One region of the Caballeronia sp. INML2 genome, then DNA from elsewhere that is predicted to be linked to it. Evidence: predicted binding sites of a transcription regulator. Region 1 holds the regulator's gene; each other region holds the start of a gene.
The links. Region 1 encodes LexA, which represses DNA repair genes until DNA is damaged. Its sites were predicted from a motif close to ACTGTATNNNNATACAGT; they were not measured.
Positions count from the first base shown of each region.

Region 1 (3,273 bases):
ACGCTTCGAGGAGGCCGCGCGCGACATTTTGCAGGAAGGCGTCGACTGGCTGCGCGAGCGGGGTCTTCAGGCGCAGGGACACTTCGCGTTCGGGCACCCGATCGACGAAATCGCCGCGCTTGCGGAAAGCCTTCAGGTCGATCTCGTCGTGGTGGGGCATCGCTGCCGCAACGGTCTCGCGCGCTGGTGGATGGGCGCGGGCAACACTCCGTTGCTCGACCGCGTGAAGTGCAGCATTCTTGTAGCCGTCTGTCAGGCCGGTGAATCGGCGGAGGCCGAAGACGAAGCGGCCTACGCCGCGAAACCGGTCAAGGCCGAAGCCGGCGCCTGAAGAGGACGTTCGACGCGTCACCCGTTGAGATCGACCGCGACGAGCTTCCATGTCACGAGGCCGTAGCGATGGAAGATCGCCGAGTAACGCGCATCTCCGGCGCCGTGCTGATACGTGACGACGAACGTGTTCAGGCTTCGATAACCGGCCGTGGTCTGGGGCGGCACCTTCGGTGCCTGCTGCGCGGTCGTGACGCCGGGGGCCGGCGCGTCCGGGTGCGCCGCCGATGAGCCGCTCCCGGCCGGCGGCGGCTGCTCGCCCGGATCGCCGCGCGGCGGAATGCCGTTCAGAATCGCCGCGACGCCGTCCGGTGTCGCATAGGAGTCCACCAGAGGACCGACGAGCGCTGCGCCGATCATCGCCCCGATGATCGCGAGCGGATTGCTCTTTTGTATATCGACGCGGCGCGTGAGCAGCGCGCCGACCTGCTCCTTGAGGCTCGCGCGCAGCGCGGGAAAATCGACGTACTCGTTGACGGTCTGCGCATCGCGCGCATCGGCTGCGCGTTTTACGCGGTTCAGCGCGATGTAAGGCGACGCATAGATAAAAGCGAGCGCCGCGGCGAGAATCAGGACGAGGACTGCGGCGGCGACGGAGCGGCTAGTGCGGGACATGCGACGGCGAAGCCTCTCTGCAAAACGTGAATCTGAAATTGACCTCGCAGGCGCGTGATAAATCCCGTTGATTCACATTCTGCGGGCGGTGCGCCTCGTTTCAGGCGAGGATGCCGCCGGTGAGCCCTGCGTTTTCCTCCGCGATGCAACGGTCGATCATGCGCGACACTTCGTCGATCTTGCCTACCAGAATCACGCGTGACTGGCCGCGATAGACACGCACCGGCGCGCGCTGTTCCGGCTCCGCATGCACTGTGCTGTTCAACGACACGCGCGCGAAAGCCGGCTGCTGGGACGGCAGCGCGGGCATTTCGTCGAAGAGATCCGACGTAGTTTCGGCGCGCGGCATGCCGCAGGCGATCAGCGCGCGCAGATGGCGCAGGCGGCCGAATTGACGGAAGGGCAGCAGCCGGGCAAAACGTTCCATGATGACTCTCCAGACGATAGGACGCACCGCGGCGCACCGCGCACGGCGGCCGTCATGCTTGTTATGTTTGAACCGGCTCGACTGAACGTCGAAAGCGGTTGGTGAGGCTATCTTGCGATGTCAATGAGACATTTCTTGTCCCGTTGCGAAAGTGAGCGAATGATTTGCCTCCGACTTTCGCTTCCCGCCCATGTCGCGCGGAGACCTCAGAACTCGCCTGAACGAATCAGCCCGACCGCGATGCCTTCCAGCGCGAAATCGCTGCTGCCGGAGCGCACGAAAATATTCTCGTAATCCGGGTTTTCGGCGATGAGCTCGACGCCGTCCGGACGGCGTTTCCAGCGTTTGACCGTCACGTCGTCGCCGAGACGCGCGACCACGATCTGTCCGTCTTTCGCTTCGGTGCGCTTCTGCACGGCCAGCAAGTCGCCGTCGAGGATGCCGGCGTCGCGCATCGAGAGGCCGCGCACTTTCAGCAGATAGTCCGGCCGGCTGGAAAAGAGCGCGGGGTCGCAGGCGTAATGCTGCGAGATGTGTTCCTGCGCGAGGATCGGACTTCCGGCCGCGACACGCCCGACGAGCGGCAGCGACAGCTGCATGATGCTCTGATGCGGCAGCGTGAATTGATGGGGCATGTCCTCCGAACGATCGGAGCGCGAGGCATCGCCGAGCAGCCTGATGCCGCGCGACGAGCCCGCCGCGAGTTCGATCACGCCCTTGCGCGCCAGCGCCCGCAAGTGCTCCTCTGCGGAATTCGCCGAGCTGAAGCCGAGTTCCGCCGCAATCTCGGCGCGCGTCGGCGGAAAGCCCGTGCGGTCGATCGCGCGCTGGATCAGTTCGAACACCTGCTGCTGCCGCGCGGTAAGTTTTGATGTCTTGGTCACTGGCTCGGGCCCTTGGTGCACTGTATGGATGGACAGGTGACTGTATTTTTATACAGTATTTCGCGCTTTTCAAGCTTTACTTTAAGTTCGCCCGTCTGCGGCTGCCGCGCGCACGCTTCGCGGCCGCGATCGCTTTTTCCATCCAGGAATATCGTTCTTAGCAGTTTTACGTATAAAAAAGTGAATAACGATTATTTCTAATCATATAGACGCCTCGATAGACTGATTCCGTCAATTCGATAAGACGGAGAACGGGGAATGCAAAGCATCAGACTGGGATTGGGCAAAGGCGCGCGGCGCCTGCTCGCGGCGGCGGCGCTGACGGCGGCGGGCGTTGGGATGGCCGCGTCGGCCTTCGCGCAGACGTCGTTTCTGAACGTCTCATACGACCCGACCCGCGAGCTGTATCAGGACTTCAATCAGGCGTTCGCGAAAAAGTGGAAGGCCGATACCGGCGAGACGGTGACCTTCAAGCAATCGCACGGCGGCTCGGGCGGACAGGCTCGCGCGGTGCTCGACGGTCTGCAGGCCGACGTCGTCACGCTCGCGCTCGCTTACGACATCGATGCGCTCGCCTCCAAGGGACTCGTCGGCGCGGATTGGCAAAAGCGCCTGCCGGACAACGCGTCGCCGTACACGTCGACGATCGTGTTCCTCGTGCGCAAAGGCAATCCGAAGCACATCAAGGACTGGGACGATCTGACGAAGCCCGGCGTGTCGATCGTCACGCCGAACCCCAAGACCTCGGGCGGCGCGCGCTGGAATTACCTCGCGGCGTGGGCGTATGCGCAGCACAAGCCGGGCGGCAACGAGCAGACCGCGAAAGATTTCGTGACGAAGCTCTATAAGAATGCCGGCGTGCTCGATTCCGGCGCGCGCGGCGCCACGACGAGCTTCGTGCAGCGCGGCCAGGGCGACGTGCTGATCGCGTGGGAAAACGAAGCGTTCCTTTCGGTGAAAGAGTTCGGCACCGACAAGTTCGAGATCGTCGTGCCGACGGTGAGCATCCTCGCGGAA
Region 1 is NZ_JALQDH010000017.1:5,707-8,979, forward strand. Features, by position in the region: gene NCT32_RS06495 (universal stress protein) at 1-331, shown strand, start outside; gene NCT32_RS06500 (DUF2939 domain-containing protein) at 349-945, opposite strand; gene NCT32_RS06505 (hypothetical protein) at 1,046-1,372, opposite strand; gene lexA (transcriptional repressor LexA) at 1,579-2,256, opposite strand; gene NCT32_RS06515 (sulfate ABC transporter substrate-binding protein) at 2,515-3,273, shown strand, end outside.

Region 2 (3,273 bases), on a different contig from region 1:
GAGCGGCGTCGCGCTCAAGCGCTGCTTTCGCGGCCGCCTTCGTCTTGCCGGCTCGCGACGGCGGCTGACAAATACCGCAGACCATCGAATGCGACGGCTCGTGCGCGTGCGCGACGAACTTGCCGTGGCAGCGCGTGCAGCCCGCGAGGCGCAGAATGCCGGCGTCCTTGAAACGGATAAACGTCCAGGCGCGCGTCAGGTCCATCTGCAACGCCTCGCCGTTCATCTCGAAGTGCTCGGCATACAGCGCGTAGGCGCGCGTGAGCAGATCCACACGGTCCAGCCCCTGGCTATTCGCTTCGAGGAAGGCATAGACGTTAGCAAACATCGAGGTGTGGATGTTCGGCGCCCACGTCAGATACCAGTCCTCGGAGAACGGCAGCATGCCCTTGGGCGGCGAGACACCCTTCACTTCCCGATACAAGCGAATCAGTCGCTCACGCGAGAGCGTCGGGATCTCCGATTCCAACACTTGCATGCGCGCGCCGAGCTTGATCAGCGCGATCGCGCGCATGACTTGAGCAGCTTCGGCAGCCAGGCTTTTGGAGGAAACGGTCGTGGTCATGGTTAGGCCGCCAGCAGAGCGTCATTCGTGGCGGCCGAGATCGAAGCTTCGTTGCTGCGACCAGCCAGGCCCGCGAGCATTGCATCGGCGCTCATGCGAAAAAAGCACAACAACTGAGACGACGACGCGAGCTTCTCGGTTTGCGACGGCGAGAGCTTGAGCAGCGTATCCGCCATCTCCGCGGACAGACCCAGATGCGACTGTGCCGCCTCGCGATCCGACGCCAGGACGCGTCGCGCGAGCATCAGGTACGACAGGTTCAATTCGCGGATCGAACCAAGGTCAGAAGAGGCGTGGATCATAGCGGCGGACCAGGTAGTGAGTTCGGCTTGCTCGTTGGCGCCGTTCATCGGCGCGCGAGCAAATTGTCTGACTATGGTCCTTAGTTTGCAACATCTTGTTACACGCGGTAATCGTTTGCTACAGCAAATTTGTCTCGCGCCATCGTTCGCGAAGGAAGGGAATTCATCCTCTTTTGAGCGGATAACGTGTAACAAATAACCATCCTTGGAGGCAAAGATCGGCTAACCCATTGCTCAGTGGCATGCTGCTTGCGCCTTCCTTGCAGCTACGTGCTACGCGACCAAAATGACAGTTTCGGTCATATTTACTCTATGAGGAGTTACCCGACTGATGCGAGAAAACTACACAGTTACCTTTGCAAGTTAAATCCAGGCCAAGTCGCTGACCTAGACCCCAGACCATTCGCCACACGCATCGTGTAGACTACTGTACAAACATACAGTACGGGGTTCGACATGGGAGCGTTAGCCCTCGAGGACATTCATCCAAGTTTGTGGCGAGGTTCGCAGCTGGCCTCTGCTCGCGTGAACGTCGTGCCGTGTGGATCTGAGACCCTTGCCGCAGAACTGCCGGGCGGCGGTTGGCCGAAGGGCGCACTGACCGACCTGCTGGTGCAGCAGCCAGGTGTAGGTGAGATGCGATTGCTGTTGCCGGCGCTGAAGGCTGTCGCGCAACGGCGCATTGCTTTCCTGCAGCCGCCTCATCGCTTTCAACCCGAAGCAGCGGCGTACTGGGGTCTGCCTGAGACGTCGATCAACGTCGTGCGCGCCCAGAAGACCGCCGATGCACTTTGGGCGGGCGAACAGATCCTTCGCGCGGGGACGTTCGGCGCGTTGATCTTCTGGCAAACGCATGTTCGACCCGAAGCCCTGCGCCGCCTGCACCTTGCCGCCCAAACGAGCGAGTCGCTGTTCTTCATGATCCGGCCGCTCGCTTCTGCGAGCGACACGTCGCCTGCCCCGCTTCGCATTGCTGTGCGCCCTGCGCGCGACAGCGTTTCATTGGAGTTCGTCAAGCGCCGAGGCCCAGCGCGTGACGAGCCGCTTGTCGTTGGACTGACCCATTCGCCTATCCTGTTGAATCGCCATGCAAGTGTGGATCGGCGTGTATCTGCCGCACCTCAGCCGCGAAGTCTTCCAGCCGAGCTGGTCGTCCACGAGTGAGACGACTTCCGGCCTGGTCGTGCTCGATCACGAGCGTGTCGTCGCGCTCGATCAGGCAGCGCACGAGGCAGGCGTTCGCGTAGGCATGCGCAAAGGCGGCGTTCTCACGCTCGCGCCCGATGCGCGCATTCACGACAAAGACGAACTGAAGGAGCAGCAGGCCGTCGCGGACGTGGCCACCGCCCTCATGCAGTTCAGCCCGCAGGTCGCGATCGCCGAGGAGCAGACGGTCATGGTCGACGTGTCGGCGAGCTTGCGGTTATTCGGTGGCGTTCGCGCGCTCAGACGAGCAATCCGCGACTCGCTCGCCGCCTTCGGCTTCACGGTGCGGATGAGCGTCGCGCCGACCGGTCAGAGCGCGTGGTTGATGGCCCGCTATCGCGGCGGCCGACGTCTCTCCATCCGCTCGCTGATGCGTCAATTGCCGCGCTTGCCCGCCCTGCTCGTTCTTGAAGCCCGACGCTACGCCGACTGGTTCGACGGCCTCGGATGCACGAGCGTCGCGGACCTGCGGCGCTTGCCGCGCGCCGGTCTGAAAAAGCGCTGCGGCACGGCGCTACTGGATACGCTCGATCGCGCCGTTGGGGAAGCACCCGAACTCTACGAATGGGTCCAGACGCCGCCGTCGTTCAACGCTCGCATCGAATTACCCGATCGCGTCGAGCACGCGGAAGCCGTCCTCTTCGTGGCGCGCCGGCTCATCGTGCAACTGACCGGCTGGCTCGCGAGCAAGCAACTGGCACTCACGCGCTTTTCGATCGAACTCGAACATGAGCGCGGACGCGCGGCGTTGCCGCCAACGACGATTGAGGTCGCGCTCGCGGAACCCACTTGGCACGAGGAACACCTCACGCGCTTGCTGAAAGAGCGGCTCGGACGCGTTGAGCTGGCGGCCGCGGTCATCGCCGTGCGTCTCGAAGTCAACGACGTCGAAGCAGCCGAGCCGCCGTCCGACACGCTATTCCCCGAACCGGGCGGGAGCGCGGCCGACCATAACCGGTTGATGGAACTGCTCGTCGCGCGGCTTGGCCACGAGAACGTCTTGCGCGCCGCGCCCGTGGCCGATCATCGGCCCGAGATCGTATCGAACTGGGTTCCGGTGACGAGCGACGTCAAAGGCTGTGCCCTGCCCGGCGATCAGCCGCGCCCCTCGTGGTTGCTTGAGACGCCGGTTCAGTTAATGACGCGCCAGCACCGCCCGTTCTACGGTAGTCCGTTGCGAACGGTATCGCCCGGTGAGCG
Region 2 is NZ_JALQDH010000097.1:1,791-5,063, forward strand. Features, by position in the region: gene flhC (flagellar transcriptional regulator FlhC) at 1-565, opposite strand, end outside; gene NCT32_RS31665 (flagellar transcriptional regulator FlhD) at 568-915, opposite strand; gene imuA (translesion DNA synthesis-associated protein ImuA) at 1,324-2,031, shown strand; gene NCT32_RS31675 (DNA polymerase Y family protein) at 1,955-3,273, shown strand, end outside.
Region 2: the regulator LexA is predicted to act here: its motif matches at 1,294-1,311, upstream of imuA (translesion DNA synthesis-associated protein ImuA).

Region 3 (3,273 bases), on a different contig from region 1:
CGCGTCGGGCGGATCGAGCGTGAGCTCGGTGAGAAAGCGCTCGCGCGTGGGATACGTCGACGCGATGCTTTCCATCTGCAGCACGTCGCCGATGCGGATCGCAGCGTCCTCGTGATTGCGCTCCAGATGCGGCTCATACCAGCGGCGGATCATTTCGAACTCCGCCGGCCAGCCGGATTCGCGGCCGCAGAGCTTTGCCATCAGCCCGACGAAGCGCGGCCAGTCTTCGCTGGCGCGTGCGGGCGCCTGAAACCTGGCGATCGCACCCGGCGCCTCGTCTTGCGCAACGCTGTCGAGCAAGCGCCCCGCGATCGCCGGACCGATGCCCGGCAGCAACTGCGCGACCCGAAAGCCCGCGACGCGGTCGCGCGGATTCTCCGCCCAGCGCAGCACCGCCAGCACATCCTTCACGTGGACCGAATCGAGAAACTTGAGTCCGCCGAACTTCACGAAGGGAATGTTCCGCCGCGTGAGTTCGATTTCGAGCGTCGCACTGTGATGCGCGGCGCGGAACAGCACGGCTTGCGCCTTGAGCTTCATGCCCGCCTCGCGCGCCTCGAGCACTTTCTCGACGACATAGCGCGCCTGGTCGGCTTCATCGGCGACGGAGACGACGCGCGGCTTCTGCGCCGAGGCCTTGTCGGTCCACAGGTTCTTCGTATAGCGCTCCGACGCGAGCCCGATCACCGCATTCGATGCCTCGAGAATCGGCAGCGTCGAGCGATAGTTGCGATCGAGCGTGACGGTCGCGGCGGGCGGATCGAAATGGCCCGGAAAATCGAGGATGTTGCGCACGGTCGCGCCGCGAAACGAATAGATGGATTGCGCGTCGTCGCCGACGACGGTCAGGCCGCGCCCGTCCGGCTTCATCGCGAGCAGGATGGACGCCTGCAGGCGGTTGGTGTCCTGATATTCGTCGACGAGCACGTGATCGAAACGGCTCGCGAGATCCGCCGCCACCGATGGCTCGGCCGCGAGATGCGACCAGTACAGCAGGAGGTCGTCGTAATCGAGCACGCTTTGCGCCTGTTTCGCGCTGACGTAGGCCGCGAACAGACGCTTCAGATCGGCTTCCCACTCACGGCACCACGGATACGACTGATCGAGCACGTGGCTGAGCGACGCGCCCGTGTTCACGACGCGCGAGTAGATCGCGAAGCAGGTCGATTTCGCGGGAAAGCGCTTCTCCTTCGACGACAAGCCAAGCTCGTGCCGCACCAGATTCATGAGATCGGCGGAGTCTTCGCGATCGTTGATCGTAAAAGACGGCGCGAGTCCGACGAGATCGGCGTAATCGCGCAACAGCCGCGCGCCGACGCTGTGAAACGTGCCCGACCACGTCAGCCCCTGCGCGATGGCGCTTTTCTTGCCGAGCGCGTTGATCGCGATGCGCGAGACGCGCCGCGTCATTTCGAGCGCCGCGCGGCGCGAAAATGTGAGCAGCAGAATGCGATGCGGATCGGCGCCCTTCACCAGCAGATGCGCGACGCGATGCGCGAGCGTGTTGGTCTTGCCCGAGCCCGCGCCGGCGATCACGAGCAGCGGCCCGCCCGCGCGCCCCGGTTCGTCGACGCCGAATTCGACAGCTTCGCGCTGCGCCTCGTTGAGCTTCGCGAGATAGTCGGCGACCTGTTTCGCGGTGGAATCGGAAGCGGCGTCGGCGGTGTCGGGAAGCGTGAGCACGTGGAAGAAGGCGGCGGAAATGAGTGACGCACACTGTATATCCATACAACCCGCGCACGCAAGCCTTTGGCTCGACTGGAGTTTCGGCCCCAAAAAGCAGCGAGCCCGGTTCGCGGGGAACCGGGCTCGCATTGGTACGGAAAGCGCGTACTACTCCGCCTTCTTCGCGTTCTTCAGCTTCGCGTCGGCGGCGGCTTCGTTGGCGTCGGACTGCGCCTCCGTCTTCTTCTTGTCGGCCTTGGCTTGTGCGACGGCCGCCTTCTTGTCGGCCTTCGTCTGTTCCTTCGCGGCCTTTTGATCGGCGGCGGTCGGTGCGTCGGACGTCGTCTGCGCGAACGATGCCGCACTCACGCTCGCGAACGTTCCGGCAATCAGCGCCGCCAGTAGCGCATTGATTTTTCGATTCATGATGTCCTCCCTTTTGTAGATGCCGCGAGCCGCACCGCGCGGACTCGCGGCGCGTCACGCTCAGTGCTGCAGGCCCGTGTCCTTCGGCGTGCCCGGCTCCGTCGCGTTCAGTTCCGCCTTCGCGGCGTCCTTGTCCGCCTTGCGATTGATCTTCGCGTTCTGCACTTCTTCCTTGTACTGCGCCTTCGCCTGCTGGTTCTGCGCCTTCAACTCGGCCTTCGACGCCTTCTTCGACGCGCGATACTCGGCGTTCGCCTGCGCGTTCGCGGTGCGGCGCTGGACCAGCGGATCGGTCGGCGCCGGCGCGACGATGTTCTGCTGCGGCGGCGTCATCGGCTGCTGGGCCTGTGCGGGCATCGCATTACCGATCTGGCCGGGCGCCTGCGTGGGCGCAGCCTGCATCGGCTGCACGGTCTGAGGCTGCATCGGGGCGGCTTGGGGCGCGGTCTGAGCATAAGCGCCCGAAGCGGCGAGCGTGGCGATGGCGGAGCCGATCAAAAGGATTCGTGCGCGAGTCATGAGCTAGTCCTCTCTTTAGTTGGCGTCGGCGGCTCTGATCATGGCGAGCGAACCGCGCGACTTTTGTCGATTGGAAAGATGACCGAAGCTGCATCGATCAACCGGTCGGACCGGGCGACGATCGGGCAAGTTCGCGAAAACCAGTCATTGTTACCGACGGTTTCATCTGGCTACATTTGCCAACCTGTTCACTTGCGTTCCGATTACCGGTCCCGCGATGGCACAGCACGGCGCATGCCCGGCGCACGCATGTTCGTGGTTTATCATGGAGGCCTTTTCCGCTTCACCCGTCCCATGCCGCCACTCCAATTCACCCTCACGAGCGAGTACGTCGAACTCCACAATCTGCTCAAGCTGATGGGCCTCGCGGATAGCGGCGGCTCGGCGAAGGCGCGCGTCGCGATGGGCGATGTCACCGTCGACGGCAAAGTGGAGCTGCGCAAGACCTGCAAGATCCGCGCGGGCCAGAAGGTGAAGCTCGACGGCCAGACGATCCACGTGCGCGCGCCCGAGTAGCACCGCGCCGCTTGCGCGCACGCGCCACGCGCTTGAGAAATCCGGCTCATAAGCGATCACGTCATCGACAGGCCGCACGCGAGGCAATAAGCTAGTCGTCTTTCGTTCTGGTTTCAGCGCCGGGTCTGTAGCGTCGGTTTTCCCGTC
Region 3 is NZ_JALQDH010000023.1:291,691-294,963, forward strand. Features, by position in the region: gene NCT32_RS09860 (ATP-dependent helicase) at 1-1,683, opposite strand, end outside; gene NCT32_RS09865 (hypothetical protein) at 1,834-2,091, opposite strand; gene NCT32_RS09870 (hypothetical protein) at 2,152-2,610, opposite strand; gene NCT32_RS09875 (RNA-binding S4 domain-containing protein) at 2,905-3,126, shown strand.
Region 3: the regulator LexA is predicted to act here: its motif matches at 1,716-1,733, upstream of NCT32_RS09860 (ATP-dependent helicase).